DNA from 3 places in the Rossellomorea vietnamensis genome. Region 3 is predicted to be linked to each of the others. Evidence: predicted binding sites of a transcription regulator. Region 3 holds the regulator's gene; each other region holds the start of a gene.
The links. Region 3 encodes Rex, which represses fermentation and respiration genes when NADH is low (regulators of the CRP and FNR family bind a similar motif). Its sites were predicted from a motif close to TTGTGAAATATTTCACAA; they were not measured.
Positions count from the first base shown of each region.

Region 1 (5,466 bases), 480 kb from region 3:
CGCAAGTTGGGCCTATGAATTAAAGGGGGATATGTATGAGTAAAATTGCCAAGCAAGATCCGGAAATTTATGCAGCGATTCAAGATGAATTAGAGCGTCAACGAACAAAGATCGAGTTAATTGCATCTGAAAACTTTGTCAGTGAAGCCGTTATGGAAGCACAAGGCTCCGTTCTGACAAATAAGTATGCAGAGGGGTACCCAGGTCGTCGCTATTATGGTGGCTGTGAGCATGTGGACGTAGCCGAAAATCTGGCCCGCGACCGTGCGAAAGAACTTTTTGGAGCGGAACACGTCAACGTTCAGCCTCACTCAGGAGCACAAGCCAATATGGCAGTCTACTTCACCATCCTTGAACAGGGCGACACGGTTCTTGGAATGAACTTATCTCATGGGGGACATCTGACTCACGGAAGTGCGGTCAACTTCAGCGGTATTCAATATAATTTCGTAGAGTACGGTGTGGATGAAGAAAAGCACCTGATCAATTATGAAGATGTTAGACAAAAAGCGTTAGAGCACAAACCTAAGCTTATCGTAGCGGGAGCAAGTGCGTATCCAAGAGCGATCGATTTCGCGAAATTCCGTGAAATCGCAGACGAAGTGGGAGCATACCTGATGGTGGATATGGCTCACATCGCCGGACTGGTAGCGGCTGGTCTTCATCAGAATCCGGTTCCGTATGCAGATTTCGTTACAACAACCACTCACAAAACATTACGCGGACCACGCGGCGGCATGATCCTTTGTAAAGAAGAGTTTGCGAAGAAGATAGACAAGTCTATTTTCCCTGGAATCCAGGGCGGACCTCTTATGCACGTGATTTCTGCTAAAGCCGTGGCTTTCGGTGAAGCACTGCAGGACTCTTTCAAAGAATATGCACAGAACATCATCGACAATGCGAAGCGCTTAGGAGAAGGTCTTGTGAAGGAAGGAATCGATCTTGTATCAGGCGGTTCTGATAACCACCTATTACTGATTGACACTCGTTCACTTGGGTTGACTGGTAAAGTCGCTGAAAAGGTTCTTGATGAAATCGGAATTACCGTCAATAAAAACACGATTCCATTCGATCCGGAAAGTCCATTTGTCACAAGCGGTGTCCGTATTGGTACGGCAGCTGTGACGTCCAGAGGATTCGGTTTAGATGATATGGACGAAATTGCTTCCATCATGGCGTTGACTCTTAAGAACCATGAAGATGAATCGAAATTGGAAGAAGCACGCAAGCGTGTGTTGGATCTAACAAGCAAATTTGAATTATATCCTGAGAGATAATAGATGTTGGCCTCTTCATTAGGGACGGATGTTCCTGGTGGGGAGGTTTTTTTGGTTGGGGAATGAGTAGAAAAATAGATTTTTAAGGATATAGTGGTCGATTTTGAATGTGGGCCATTGGGAAGTGGCGGGGATCCAGCTGGAATTGTTGGGTATCCAGCCGTTTTTTGGAATAATCCAGCCAGAACAGCCGTGAATCCAGCGTTTTTTCGTAATAATCGAGCCGTTTTCACCGAGAATACAGCCACTTTTCAAAAAAATCCAGCCGATTAACATAATTATCCAAAAAACAAAACCTCACTCACACCAACTAACATTCCCCATCCAACTTTCTCAATTCTAACGATTCCATTACACTTCCCATCTCATGTTGCTCTTAAATTGTCTTTTATGTACAATAGTCTGAGGTGTAAATGAAGTGGACAAACCATTTTTACATAAAACTGAATTAAAAGGAGAGAGTCGTATGGGCAAAGTATATGTATTTGATCATCCGTTGATCCAACACAAATTGACGTTTATCCGTGATAAAGAAACAGGAACTAAGGAGTTCCGTGAGCTTGTTGACGAGGTTGCAACACTGATGGCTTTTGAAATTACACGTGATCTGCCACTGGAAGATATCGACGTTGAAACGCCGGTAAGTAACGCGAAAGCGAAAACCCTTGCAGGGAAAAAATTAGGGATCGTCCCTATCTTGCGTGCCGGCCTTGGAATGGTCGATGGAATCCTTAAATTGATCCCGGCTGCGAAAGTGGGACATGTCGGTTTATACCGTGACCCTGAGACTCTTAAGCCGATTGAATATTACGTGAAGCTTCCAAGTGATGTGGAAGAGCGTGACTTCATCCTGGTTGACCCGATGCTTGCAACGGGCGGATCTGCTGTTGAAGCGATCAACTCATTGAAAAAGCGCGGTGCCGTAAGCATTAAGTTCATGTGCCTGGTTGCTTGTCCTGAAGGTGTCGACGCCATCAAGGAAGCACACCCTGATGTTGATATCTTCATCGCCGCTCTTGATGAGAAGCTGAATGAAAAAGGCTACATCGTTCCTGGACTTGGGGACGCGGGAGATCGTTTGTACGGAACGAAATAATCAGTGAACGCCAAAAACCGGATTATCGGAAACGATAGTCCGGTTTTTCCTATTTGACTGGAAGTATTTACATTAAATTCAAGGGTTACTCAGCAAGGGAATCTTCTATATAATGGAGTGGCATGTGAAGTGGGGAACTATGAATTTGTTAATATATTACTAAGTTGTGCGTGAGGGTACGCTTATCGCGATGTCCAGCTCCGGGGGCTTGGGGCTCGAGGTCATAAGTCAAGCCGACCAAAAAGGCAAAGAACGCCTTTCCGGTCATTTCATCTTATGCTTGTCGGGCCTGACCAACCCGCCTCCGCTTTTCTAATTGTGTTTAAAATGTGAACAATCTGGGAACACGTGGATAGGTTGTGAACTTTTTAACTTGAACGCATTGACATAGATTAAGCCCTATTGTATGCTTACAAAGGATGTAAAATGATAAGGTTTTCACAATGCGTAAACCCTTATGCAATCGGTTTTACATCATGTCTGAAATGCTTGCCTCATGTTCAAATTTCGTTTGAATGGGAGAGGTTGAAATGGGTCAAAAAAACGAAAGCCCATATAAAGCGATGGCGATTTATTCGGCCATTTTAGCACAGCTTGTCGGGTCTATCTTAGTCGGGATTTTCCTGGGGAGATGGATCGATCAGCAGGTTGATTCAGCACCACTCTTTTTAATCATCGGTTTGCTCCTCGGCCTTGCCGCAGGGATTTATGCGATGCTTCGAACAGTACGACATTTCTTCTTAGGAGAATAATAAGATATGCCGGAACTCCATCAAATGTTTAATAGACAGCGGAAATACATAATTTATGTGCTTTCTATTTACGTCCTGGGTTGGGGATTCACCACCCACAAATCAGTATTCTTAGGGTTAATTTTAGGGACATTACTAAGTCTTTATATGCACTGGGGCATGACCAAGCGGGTCTCGAAGTTCGGGGACGCCGTGGTAGCCGGGAAAAAAGTGAGATCACTAGGAACCACTTCCCGTATGGCCGCAGCCGCCCTTGGAGTCATCATTGCCACACGATTTCCAGAAACATTTCATCTCCTAAGTCTTATTATTGGATTAATGACGACCTATATTGTCATTATGATAGATTATTTTTTCAGCAGCTTCAAAACTAATAAATAGCGGGGAAGAGAGGTGAAGTATTTTGAATCATGGAGCACCTACAGCCCATTTCCTGGGTTTGACTTTTAACCTTGCGAACGTTTTGATGATCACGGTCGCAACGGCCATAGTGTTTATTATTGCCCTCTTATCTACACGTCGCTTAGCCCTGAAACCGACCGGAATGCAGAATTTTTTCGAGTGGGTGATGGACTTCGTCAAGGGGATCATTAAGAGCAACATGGACTGGAAGACGGGTGGCCGTTTTCATATCTTAGGTCTCACGATTATCATGTATATCTTTGTGTCGAATATGCTGGGTCTGCCATTCTCTGTCGTATATGACGGCGAATTATGGTGGAAGTCACCTACAGCCGATCCTGCCATCACGATGACCCTGGCGGTTATGGTAGTGGTACTATCCCATTTCTACGGAATCAGATTGAAGGGGTTTGGCGAATATGGGAAAGACTTTTTCAAACCTATGTGGTGGTTATTCCCGCTAAAAATCATTGAAGAGTTTGCAAATACTCTTACATTGGGTCTTCGACTTTACGGTAACATCTATGCCGGTGAAATCCTGCTTGCACTACTTGCGGGTCTAGCCGTTAACGGTGGTATCGGCGGAACGATCGGAGCGATCGCACCAATGCTTGCTTGGCAAGGATTCTCGGTGTTTGTCGGATCGATCCAGGCGTTCATTTTCTGTATGTTAACAATGGTTTATATGGCTCACAAAGTAAGCCACGACCATTAATATATACCTGTTCATTACGGTGGACAAACATATATGTAAAAAATATTTTTCTTATACATTAAAGGAGGAACTTTAGAATGAGTCTTATCGCAGCAGCAATTGCAGTTGGTTTAGCAGCACTAGGAGCAGGTATTGGTAACGGTCTTATCGTAGGTCGTACAGTAGAAGGAATCGCACGTCAACCGGAATTACGTGGTACTTTACAAACAACAATGTTCATCGGTATCGCACTAGTTGAGGCACTTCCTATCATCGGCGTAGTTATCGCTTTCATCGCACTAGGAAGCTAATAAAACGGACAGGTTGAATGGCGAAGTTCGTCTTGACGATTATCTTCGCCATTCCTATGTACTAGAGAATAGATTCTTTGCAAGAACGGTTCATTTATAAAAAATACGATCCAATCGATTCTTGAAGGGAGTGAATCGAGTATGTTAACTAACGCATTCGTTATAGGTGAGGCAGCAGGTCACGGCGGCCTTAACACGGGGGATATCGTCTTTCAGCTGATCATGTTCCTGGTCCTTATGGCGCTACTTAAGAAATTCGCCTGGGGTCCATTAATGGGAATCATGCAGCAGCGTGAAGACCACATCGCCGGTGAGATCACGGCAGCCGAAAAGAGCCGCACTGAGGCAAACAATATTTTAGAAGAGCAAAAGAAACTTCTGAAAGAAGCCCGTCTTGAAGCTCAAACGATGATTGAAAACTCTAAGAAACAAGGTTCTGAACAACGTGAAGAGATTATCGCAACTGCTCGTCAAGAGGCAGAGAGATTGAAAGAATCTGCAAAACGCGAAATCGAAACGCAAAAAGAACAAGCTGTTGCAGCACTTCAGAAACAGGTTGCTTCTTTATCAGTACTTATTGCTTCTAAGGTCATTGAGAAAGAACTTTCTGCAGATGATCAACAGAAGTTAATTAACGATTATATTCAAGAGGTAGGGGAAGAGCGATGAGCTACTCTACAGTTGCAAAACGCTATGCGTTAGCTCTTTTCGAGATTGCCCAGGATCATAATCAGCTTGAAGGAATCGAAGAAGAGCTGCGTACAGTGAGAGCGGTTTTCCTTGAGAATACCGAATTAACGGTTCTTTTTGAAAATCCTAAGCTTACGTTAGATAAGAAGAAGTCATTGATTCAGGAAGCATTTTCCACAGCTTCCCCGTATGTCCTTAACACATTGATGCTGATGACGGACCGTCACCGTACGGGCGAAATCAC
Region 1 is NZ_CP104558.1:3,023,539-3,029,004, forward strand. It holds gene glyA (serine hydroxymethyltransferase) at 36-1,277, shown strand; gene upp (uracil phosphoribosyltransferase) at 1,744-2,373, shown strand; gene N5C46_RS15660 (AtpZ/AtpI family protein) at 2,904-3,125, shown strand; gene N5C46_RS15665 (ATP synthase subunit I) at 3,132-3,506, shown strand; gene atpB (F0F1 ATP synthase subunit A) at 3,529-4,242, shown strand; gene atpE (F0F1 ATP synthase subunit C) at 4,320-4,532, shown strand; gene atpF (F0F1 ATP synthase subunit B) at 4,674-5,201, shown strand; gene N5C46_RS15685 (F0F1 ATP synthase subunit delta) at 5,198-5,466, shown strand, end outside.
Region 1: the regulator Rex is predicted to act here: its motif matches at 2,731-2,748, upstream of N5C46_RS15660 (AtpZ/AtpI family protein).

Region 2 (5,466 bases), 2.2 Mb from region 3:
CCATAAAACGGTGTTGATGATGCTCATGAAAGTCAGTAAAGGACCCGGTTGTCCAGGATGTTCTTTTCTCCAGCTTATATATTTCATGATCATCCCTGCGCCGCCAAGCCAGCTGCCCACCACTACAAAGGTCAATCCTAAATAAAAGATCCAATGGGCCTTGAGGGGAGCATAAAATGTATAAAGGACCGTAGCTTCATTTAATAAAATCATGACTGCTGCCATGGTCGTTCCAAGAAGCATGACCCAGAATCCCAGCCACCCCATGAAGCGGGATTTTCCAGAGTAGGTTCCTGCCGTGCGGGAAATGGCCGCATGCTGGAATCCTAGAATAAAGAATGTCGTCAGTACCAATCCGAGTAATACACCATGAACAGTCAAAACTTGATAATACCCGATACCTGCAGGCAAAGTGAATCTGCCTGAACGGACCAAAACCTGTAACAGGCCGGCAAATCCACCTAATGCCAGAGCGGCAAACCCCACGTAAATGTGAGCCATAGCCAGTGCAGCATCCTTTTTATCAATTCTTACAAATGGTTTCATCTAGTCCACCACCCTTAACATAGATTTCATCGTGTGATGACCGACACCACAGTATTCATTACAAACAATGAGGAACTCTCCAGCCTTGTCGAGTGTTGTTGTGTATTCACTGACAAATCCCGGTTCAAGCATCATATTGATATTGGTTCCTGCCACTTCAAACCCATGGACAACATCCTTGGTTGTAGCCGTGATTTTCAGTGTCGATCCTTTAGGGATTTCAATTTCCCCAGGGGTATAAAGAAAAGCGGATGCCACAAATACCAATTCATAATCCCAAGTCTTTCCTTCCACTTTTTTAAGTCCGGGTTCGTTAAACGGAGCGATTTTGTCCACCTGCTCAGGATTGACGTATGCCTTTGCGCTTGGAGGCTGATGCCCCTGATGAAAAGCACTGATTCCCAATATGATTAAAAATAAGATAAGAGACCCTGTTCCCAGTGTTAACCACCATTTCTCATAACGATGCATATGCATATAAATCACTCCTTAAATTAAAAACGATTAAGAAACAGCAAGAATACCCCAAGCCATGTAAGGACTAGAAAACCTCCTAAAAATAAAACCGAAGTAAATGTACCTTTTAATGAGGTGGGTTCCTTGATTTTGACTTCCGTTTTTTGATGTAATTCCGGTTTTCCCATTCCACTCATTCCTTCCATTCATAAATTACTGAATTGATAGTTCAATCATAAGCGGGTACACCTCTTTGAATCTGTGATAAATGTCACACCTGAAGGGGTGGTTTGTGAAAAAAGTGTGAAATGATTGAAAAATAGGCGATCGGGTGTGTTCATTCTCGTGAACTCTTGCATAAGGTGTAGGAATGAAGAGGAAGGTGACGATCAAATGGAAAAATATTATTGTAAGCAATGCTGTCAAATCTTCGCTGAAAAGATTATGTGCCCTCAATGCCGGATGCCGGTCGAAGCGAAGATACACATCGAGGTCCATCATCAGCAAGTGAAAAAAGATCACCAATGAGGCTTGCTGTGCTAAAATAAAGAAGATTCGAATAACAGATAAGGCGGTGGGGAATTTGTTTGTTCCTTCATTTTCATTGAAAGGTAAATTGGCCGTTGTCACAGGTGCAGGCCGGGGAATTGGACGTGCCCTCAGTATTGGATTAGCGGAATCAGGATCCGATGTAGTCCTGTTGTCCAGAACGAGGGAAGATTTGGAAGAAACGGCTGGTGTAATCGAGAAGCTTGGGAGAAAGGCTCATATCCTCCCGACAGATGTGACATCACGTGACGACATAAACAGGGTGATCGCCTACATAGAAAGCAATGGTTTGTCCATCGATATCCTGATCAATAATGCAGGGATGAATATACGTTCGGCAGCGCTTTCGGTAACGGATGATGAATGGCAGAAAATCATGGATACGAACTTGAAATCAGCCTTTATGATGAGCCAGGAAGTGGGAAGACATATGAAAGAGAGGGGACGGGGGAAAATCATAAACATTGCCTCCGTCGCCGGCCACGTTGCCCTCAGGACAGGGGTCGTCTATGCTTCCACAAAAGCAGCCATGATTCAAATGACGAAGGTATTAGCCATGGAATGGGGGAAACACAATATCAATGTGAACAGTATCGGTCCATGGTACTTCAAGACACCTTTAACAAAGGAACTTCTGCAAAATGAAGAGTATGTAAACGATATACTGGCAGTGACTCCTTTGAAAAGGATCGGTGAGCTCGAGGAATTGGTGGGCCCGGCGGTATTCCTTTCATCGGATGCCTCAAACTATATTACCGGCCAAACCCTCTTTGTAGACGGAGGAATGACGATCAACGGCTTTTGATTCCAGGATAAAAGGCTGACCTTTCGCTGAAGGTCAGCCTTTTATCTATTTGCTATTCAATCATCAGTATCACTAAAAAATCTCCCACATTTTCAATGGAAATCGGTAGTTTCAAAGCTTTGTCGAAGCCATACATCTTCGATTGCCCTACAATCACGGTCGGGGGTGTAATATCGAGTGAATGACCGGCTTGTGCAAGGAGAGTAGCTAGATTCCCTGCAATCATATTCCCGAGCTCACCCGCGAATGACTCAAGCATCTCCCCTTCAAGGGGCATTCCAAACATGGATGCTCCCAAACCTTGAAAGCTCTCTTCTTCTCCATCAATGATCATTCTTCCTCTTACGTCACCCGTGAACCCGATGAGTACGCCGATCTTGTGCTGACTGAACGGCTCTGTCAGCAATGAGGGTTTTAAAACAGTAACACCCAAAGGGATGACTCCTTTGATCGCTTCTACTGAACTATTAAGTATATCGGTGACACTTTTAGTTAAAATCATGTCGTATCCTCCAGTATTTTGTCACTATAATCATACCACACGGACTAGGATTAAAGGGTGATATTTTCGTGCTCTATTCATACTAAAGAACTATTTATTGAGAGGTGTTTAAAACAAAAATGACACTCCATACATGATTTTTGCCCTTGTGGAAAAGCTATCCTTATATGGAAGTGTAAGGAGTGGTCGCGCATGCCGAAAATACTCTCAGTGGAAACTGAGGTTCCGCCAGTTAAAATCACGCAAAATGAAGCCGCTGAATTTGCAAAACAGCTGTTTTCTTCAAGTTTTAAAGATATAGGACGCCTCATAAATGTGTTTCAAAACGGTGAAATAGAAAGCCGTTATTTCGTAAAGGATCTGGAGTGGTTTTCCAAGGAGCATACCTTTCAGGAAAAGAACGATGAATTTATCCACCATGCCGTAGAATTGGGGAGTAAAGTGGTTCTTAAGAGCCTTTCCCGTCATAGGCTCTCAACGGGAGATATCGATGCCATCATTACCATATCAACATCAGGTCTATCAACCCCTAGTTTGGAAGCCCGGATCATGAACAGGCTCCCATTTTCTCCCCACATCAAACGAATTCCGATATGGGGTTTGGGATGTGCAGGGGGGGCGTCGGGGTTATCAAGGGCGTATGAGTATTGCTTGGCCTTTCCTAAGGCAAATGTTCTTGTTCTTTCGATTGAACTGTGTTCATTGACCTTTCAACACGGAGATCGATCAAAGAGTAATTTGATCGGGACGTCCCTTTTTGCTGATGGTGTGGCATGTGCCCTTGTTTGCGGGGATGACAGCCAGGCATTGGAAGGCGTCGGGCATCCTTTGCCAAAGGTCTTTGCCACTCAGTCGACGCTGCTCCAGGACTCATTGGATGTCATGGGATGGGAAGTAAAGGAAAATGGATTATATGTTGTATTTTCGAAGGACATTCCGACATTGGTGAAAAATTGGCTGCGTCCGAATGTAGAGGGCTTCATTGAAGCGAACGGGGTCGGGCTCGGGGACATTAAGCATTTTGTGGCCCACCCCGGTGGAAAGAAAGTGATTGAGGCTTACATGGATGCTTTAGGAATGGATGAAAGGATGACAACTGAATCAATGAGGGTATTGAAGGAGTATGGGAACATGTCCTCTGTCACGATTCTTTATGTCCTCAAGGAATTTATGGAAAAAGGCTGTGAGCGGGGAGATATCGGTCTTGGCACTGCTTTGGGACCTGGGTTCAGTTCGGAGCTTTTGTTGATGAGGTGGGAATGATGCTATATTTTGTATTGTTTTTCTCGGTACTGATGATTCAAAGACTGGTGGAACTGTATATTGCAAGATCGAATGAAAAGTGGATGAAGGAGCGGGGTGCTAAAGAATACGGACAGGCTCATTATAAGCTGATGGTCGGCATCCATATTGCATTTTTCATTTCCCTCCTCATAGAGGGGGGATTCTTTCACTCAGGGGTCAATCACTATTGGCCGTTATTGCTTGGTGGTTTTATCCTGACTCAGCTCGGGAGGATCTGGTCGATCGCTTCGCTCGGGAAGTATTGGAACACAAAGATCATCGTCCTCCCCCAGGCTGAAGTCATAGCCAAAGGCCCTTATAAACACTTGAAGCATCCGAACTATTTGATTGTAACCCTTGAGTTTCTGATAGTTCCATTGCTTTTTCAAGCCTATTGGACACTTTTCATCTTTGCATTATTAAATCAATTCATTCTTTCTATCCGAATCCCTCTCGAGGAACATGCCTTGAAGGAGGAGACGGAGTATGAGAAGGTCCATCTCAACACGAAGGGATGGATTCCCCTATTCAAAAAAGAAAAATGATTTTCTTATTGAAAATGATTATCAACTTTGATAAGATTCTAATTGAAGATGAAAATTATTCTCAAGTACAAGTATTTTTACAAAAGGGTGGGGACAAGAATGGTATGGTTTTTGATATTGTTTACTGTAGTAGCGTATGGCTTCACGATGAAGTATGTATTATCTAATGTAATGAAGAATCCGGCACAGCGGAAGAACATATCTTCATACCAGTCGAACTCGAAATCTTTTGTTCACTCAAACTTAATCGCAACCGAAACAACACGATAAACAGGGCCTTCTTCTTCGGAAGAGGCTTTTTTATTTTGTCTTTTCCCCTCATCCAATCCTTCGCATATACTGTTATCAATCTCAGATCACTCTTTCCGGTAGGATTTCATAGAGAATTTGATTCAAATACGATAAAATAAAAACGTTATCATTCTTCTTAAGTGCAGAAAGGAATTAGATTAGACTATGAGTCAGATTGAACATAAGAGTACACATTTACATAATACGTTAAACCAACTTACGGCTTACTACGACATCTTCCTCCAGAACGGGGATGGGGAGAGGGCTTCCAAGGTTGAACGGCTTGCCGAAAAGTTGAACACTCATGAATTGATCCTTGCTTTTTGCGGCCATTTTTCCGCTGGGAAGTCCACGATTATCAACCGGTTGATGGGTGAAGACATCCTGCCATCCAGTCCGATTCCAACCAGTGCGAATCTGGTGAAAGTGCATCAGGCCCAAACGGACTTTGCAAAGATACATTATCATCAGTCCAAGCCGCTCTATTT
Region 2 is NZ_CP104558.1:209,047-214,512, forward strand. It holds gene N5C46_RS01115 (b(o/a)3-type cytochrome-c oxidase subunit 1) at 1-546, opposite strand, end outside; gene N5C46_RS01120 (cytochrome c oxidase subunit II) at 547-1,023, opposite strand; gene N5C46_RS01130 (hypothetical protein) at 1,396-1,530, shown strand; gene N5C46_RS01135 (SDR family NAD(P)-dependent oxidoreductase) at 1,586-2,356, shown strand; gene N5C46_RS01140 (chemotaxis protein CheX) at 2,409-2,858, opposite strand; gene N5C46_RS01145 (type III polyketide synthase) at 3,051-4,121, shown strand; gene N5C46_RS01150 (isoprenylcysteine carboxyl methyltransferase family protein) at 4,121-4,687, shown strand; gene N5C46_RS01155 (dynamin family protein) at 5,144-5,466, shown strand, end outside.
Region 2: the regulator Rex is predicted to act here: its motif matches at 1,304-1,321, upstream of N5C46_RS01120 (cytochrome c oxidase subunit II).

Region 3 (5,466 bases):
AAATCGGCAAAGTTCAATCCGTGAAGGACGGAACGGATATCCGCTTCATACTGATAGCCGCCGGAATCTTTGAAGAGAACCTGGAGTTGATCGTATTCCTTCAATACCCGTTGATAGACATCCTCTTGTTCATATACCGAAGGATCGGCCATTTGCTGCTCCAATGATCGTAATTTCTTTTCCTGCTCTTTCAATTCCTCAAAGACGGTCAGCATCTCAGACCAGATGGAAAGATCCGATTCGAGACCCGTATTTTGGGCAAGATACCCGATGGAGACGCCTTTTGGCTTTGTGATCTCCCCGGAATCGTAGGAAAGGTGACCTGCTATTATTTTTAGAAGAGTCGACTTCCCCGCACCGTTACGGCCTACAAGGGCAACGCGATCTCTAGTCTGTATTTCAAGTTTAATATTTGATAGGATATTATCTGCACCGAAGTTTTTTGTTAATTGATTCACTTGTAAAAGAATCATGACGTTTCACCTCTATTTCATAGTGCTAGTGTACCGTATAAGAGAGGGAAACGGCAATAAAACACCTATTAATCTTCGTACACTTAGGATAAAATATAGTGTATGATGAGTAGTAGAGTTTAATAAATTCTGGATGCTTTCAATTTTGGAAGCGGTATCAGAGGTTTTGAATAGATGTGGGGGAATACAATATGAACCAGGATACAACGAAAATTCCACAGGCAACGGCCAAGCGCCTTCCGCTATATTATCGATTTATCAAGAATCTGTACTCATCCGGTAAGCAGAGGGTTTCATCAAAGGAATTAAGTGAAGCGGTGAAAGTTGATTCTGCTACGATCCGCAGGGACTTTTCTTATTTTGGTGCATTGGGTAAAAAGGGATACGGCTATAATGTCAATTATCTGTTATCCTTCTTCCGTAAGACACTGGATCAGGATGCCCTTACAAAGGTCGTGCTGATCGGGGTGGGGAATCTTGGTACAGCGTTTCTTCATTATAATTTCATCAAGAATAATAATACGAAGATTGAAATGGCTTTCGAGGTAGATGAAAAGAAGGTCGGGACTCAAATCAGCGACGTACCCGTTTTTCATTTAGATGATTTAGAAGAGAAGCTTGTGGGGCATGATATTGAAGTAGCGATTCTGACGGTACCGGCATCTTCTGCTCAGAATATCACAGACCGATTGGTTTCTTCGAATATAAAGGGGATACTGAATTTCACCCCTGCGAGATTGACGGTGCCCGACCATATCCGCGTCCATCATATCGACTTGGCGGTGGAACTTCAGTCACTCGTATACTTCTTGAAGCATTACTCGGAGGATGACACGGAAATGTCACAAGATGGAATCATAACAGAATAGAAAATTCTTCATATTTACGTTATGATAGAATGGTAAAAGAGGAGGTGTCTCATTATGCCAGGTCCAGGTAGCCTCGTATTAATAGCAGTCGTTGCTTTACTTATTTTTGGCCCTAAGAAACTTCCGGAATTAGGAAAAGCGGCAGGAAATACATTGCGTGAATTTAAAAATGCAACAAAAGGCTTAGCAGATGATGAAGACGAAAAAAATAATAGTGCTAAGTAGAGTAGGATGAACGCCATGAGTCAAAGAGACATGACAGTTTATGAACATATAGGAGAATTGCAAAAACGACTCATGTTTGTAGTCGTTTTCTTCTTGTTAGCAGTTGTGGTAAGCTTCTTTCTTGCAGAACCGCTGATCAGATACTTACAGCATGCCGATGAAGCGAAAGAGTTAACCATGAATGCCTTTCGTATCACAGATCCTCTCAAGATCTATATGGAAATGATCATGTTCATTGCTTTGATCATGACATCCCCTATCATTCTCTTTCAAGTCTGGTCTTTTGTGAGCCCTGGTTTATATGAAAGAGAAAGAAAAGTGACGCTTAGTTATATTCCAGTTTCCCTTATCCTTTTCTTAGGCGGATTGTCATTTTCTTATTTTATTTTGTTTCCATATATCGTGAAATTCATGATGGGTTTATCAACGAACCTAAATATAGAACAAGTGATAGGGATAAACGAATATTTCCATTTCTTATTCCAAATCACGATTCCTTTCGGTTTTCTGTTTCAGCTACCCGTAGCCATGCTTTTTCTTACAAGGTTAGGTATTGTCACACCGATGATGATGGGAAAAATGAGGAAAGCAGCCTACTTTATCTTATTGGTCATCGCGGCCCTTATCACCCCACCGGACATCGTGTCCCATCTAATGGTGACGGTACCGTTGTTCATACTATATGAAATCAGCATCTGGATATCCAAGATCGGATATAAAAAGGTGATTGAGGCAGAGCAGAAGCTTGAAATGGAAAAGTACGAGGATATAAATAAGGATTGATCAAATGATCAATCCTTATTTTTTGTGCTTTATTTGTTTTTTGATTTTGAAATGCAGCATGACCATCCGTAACCCGGAACCGAAGTCCAGGGTTGCAAGAAAGATGAGCATATACGTGAAAAATCCCCAACCTTCATCATTCTGTACGTTTTGTACAGCAAAGTATGTGAAGAGCACACCGAGAAGGAGATAGATCACTCCTGAGAATAATGGTGATCTCCTCATAGAAATAATCCTCCAATAAATCCTTGTATTTTTTCAGCTTCATTCATCATTTTATCGATTTCGTCCTTATAGATAGATTGCATTAGAACGACCGTTGTATTCATGGCCACGTGAGCAAATATTGGCACAAGGATCCGCTTCGTTTTTACATAAAGAAAGGCAAAGGTGAATCCCATTGCTGAATACAGGATCACATGCTCAGGCTCGAAATGGGCAAGAGCGAAGATGACCGAGCTGATGAGAGCAGCAAAGAAGAAATGCATCTTCTCATACAGAACGCCGAAAATGATCTTTCTGAATACGATCTCTTCCAGAATGGGTCCGATGATGGCCGCGACCAGCATGGATAATGGAACCTTTTCAATGATGCCGATAATCATCTGGGTATTTTCAGAACCCATTTGGATTCCTAATGCATATTCAACCTGTATGGCAACCGATTGAGCGATGAATGCCATGAAAATCCCGAGAACCGCCCAAACAATCGAACGGCCGGCACCAATGGGAGCACTCCGTTCAAGCCGGGTGCTGGTTTCGCTTTTCCTTAAGATGCCTCCCACAATGAGAAGGGTCAGCGTGAAGCTGATGACAAGCCAGTATCCGGGGACAAGGCTCCGTACCGTCTCATCGGGCTTACTGAGGACGTCGACACCGATCTTATATAAAAGGGGTACCCCGACAATGCTTGAAAGCTGCATGACGATATAGGCAATTAAAATAAATCCGAAATGTTTTTTCAACGTTTGATCTCCTTTAGCACCTGTAAGATAACGGTCATGTTACTCCTGTACAATTCTACTAAGAAAACCGTAACTGTTCAAATCTAAGGGTTTTATTCACCCTGGAATATATGGGGAAAGGAGGGCATAGGATAGGAGGGTGTGAAAAAAAGAGAAAAATGACGAAAAAAATTTTAGGCAGGACTCTTGCAAAATGAAAACGAATTAATTAATATAATAGTTGTGTTAGCACTCACAGTGAGCGAGTGCTAATAAAAAACATTTACATAATTCAAGGAGGTTGTTTCACTTGTTAAAACCACTAGGTGATCGCGTCGTTATCGAGCTAGTTGAGTCAGAAGAAAAAACAGCAAGCGGTATTGTGCTACCGGATTCCGCAAAGGAAAAGCCACAAGAAGGTAAAGTGATGGCTGTAGGTACTGGTCGCATTCTTGACAACGGTGAGCGCGTTGCTCTTGAGGTAGCTGTCGGCGATCGAATCATTTTCTCTAAATACGCTGGTACAGAAGTGAAATACCAAGGCACAGAATACCTGATCCTTCGCGATAGCGATATTCTGGCTGTAGTTGGCGAATAATTTAAATTCCGTAATAGTAAACCATACATTATTTAAATAAGAGGAGGACTTTATAATGGCTAAAGATATTAAATTCAGCGAAGAAGCACGCCGTTCCATGCTTCGCGGTGTCGATCAATTAGCAAATGCAGTAAAAGTAACTCTTGGACCAAAAGGACGTAACGTGGTGCTTGAGAAGAAATTCGGTTCACCACTTATCACAAATGACGGTGTAACCATTGCGAAAGAAATCGAACTGGAAGATGCATTCGAAAACATGGGTGCAAAACTGGTTGCTGAAGTAGCAAGCAAAACAAACGAAATCGCCGGTGACGGTACAACGACTGCAACGGTCCTTGCTCAAGCTATGATCCGTGAAGGTCTTAAAAACGTAACAGCTGGTGCAAACCCAGTTGGCGTACGTAAAGGGATTGAAAAAGCGGTTCAAGCGGCTATCGAAGAATTAAAAGTGATCTCCAAGCCGATCGAAGGCAAAGATTCCATCGCTCAAGTTGCGGCAATCTCAGCAGCTGACGAAGAAGTCGGCCAACTGATTGCAGAAGCAATGGAGCGCGTTGGTAACGACGGTGTTATCACAATCGAAGAATCTAAAGGATTCACAACTGAACTTGATGTAGTAGAAGGAATGCAGTTCGATCGTGGATATGCATCTCCATACATGGTCACTGATTCTGATAAAATGGAAGCTGTCTTAGAAAATCCATACATCCTGATCACTGACAAGAAAATCGGTAACATCCAGGAAGTACTTCCTGTTCTTGAGCAAGTCGTTCAACAAGGTAAGCCACTATTAATGGTAGCTGAAGATGTTGAAGGTGAAGCTCTTGCAACGCTTGTTGTGAACAAACTTCGCGGAACATTCAACGCAGTAGCTGTTAAAGCTCCTGGCTTTGGTGACCGTCGTAAAGCAATGCTTGAAGACTTAGCAGTTCTTACTGGTGGAGAAGTGATCACAGAAGATTTAGGCCTAGACCTTAAATCTGCGAACATCACTCAACTTGGCCGCGCTGCGAAAGTAGTTGTAACGAAAGAAAACACGACTGTCGTAGAAGGCTCTGGAGATCCAGAAAAAATCGCAGCTCGCGTAAACCAAATCCGTGCTCAATTAGAAGAATCCACTTCTGAGTTCGATAAAGAAAAATTACAAGAGCGCCTTGCTAAGCTTGCAGGTGGAGTAGCAGTTGTCAAAGTCGGCGCTGCAACTGAAACTGAGCTTAAAGAGCGTAAACTACGTATCGAAGACGCCCTGAACTCTACTCGCGCAGCAGTAGAAGAAGGGATCGTATCCGGTGGTGGTACGGCACTCGTGAACGTATACAACAAAGTAGCATCAATCGAAGCGGATGCAGATGTAGCAACTGGTATCAACATCGTGCTGCGTGCTCTTGAAGAGCCGATCCGTCAAATCGCTCACAACGCTGGACTCGAAGGTTCTATCATCGTAGAACGTCTGAAGAAGGAAGAAGTAGGTGTCGGATTCAACGCAGCTACTGGTGAGTGGGTCAACATGATCGAAAAAGGTATCGTAGATCCAACCAAAGTAACTCGTTCTGCGCTTCAAAACGCAGCGTCTG
Region 3 is NZ_CP104558.1:2,546,779-2,552,244, reverse strand. It holds gene N5C46_RS13065 (ABC-F family ATP-binding cassette domain-containing protein) at 1-473, opposite strand, end outside; gene N5C46_RS13060 (redox-sensing transcriptional repressor Rex) at 665-1,342, shown strand; gene N5C46_RS13055 (twin-arginine translocase TatA/TatE family subunit) at 1,397-1,567, shown strand; gene tatC (twin-arginine translocase subunit TatC) at 1,583-2,350, shown strand; gene N5C46_RS13045 (YdiK family protein) at 2,366-2,575, opposite strand; gene N5C46_RS13040 (CPBP family intramembrane glutamic endopeptidase) at 2,572-3,315, opposite strand; gene groES (co-chaperone GroES) at 3,605-3,892, shown strand; gene groL (chaperonin GroEL) at 3,948-5,466, shown strand, end outside.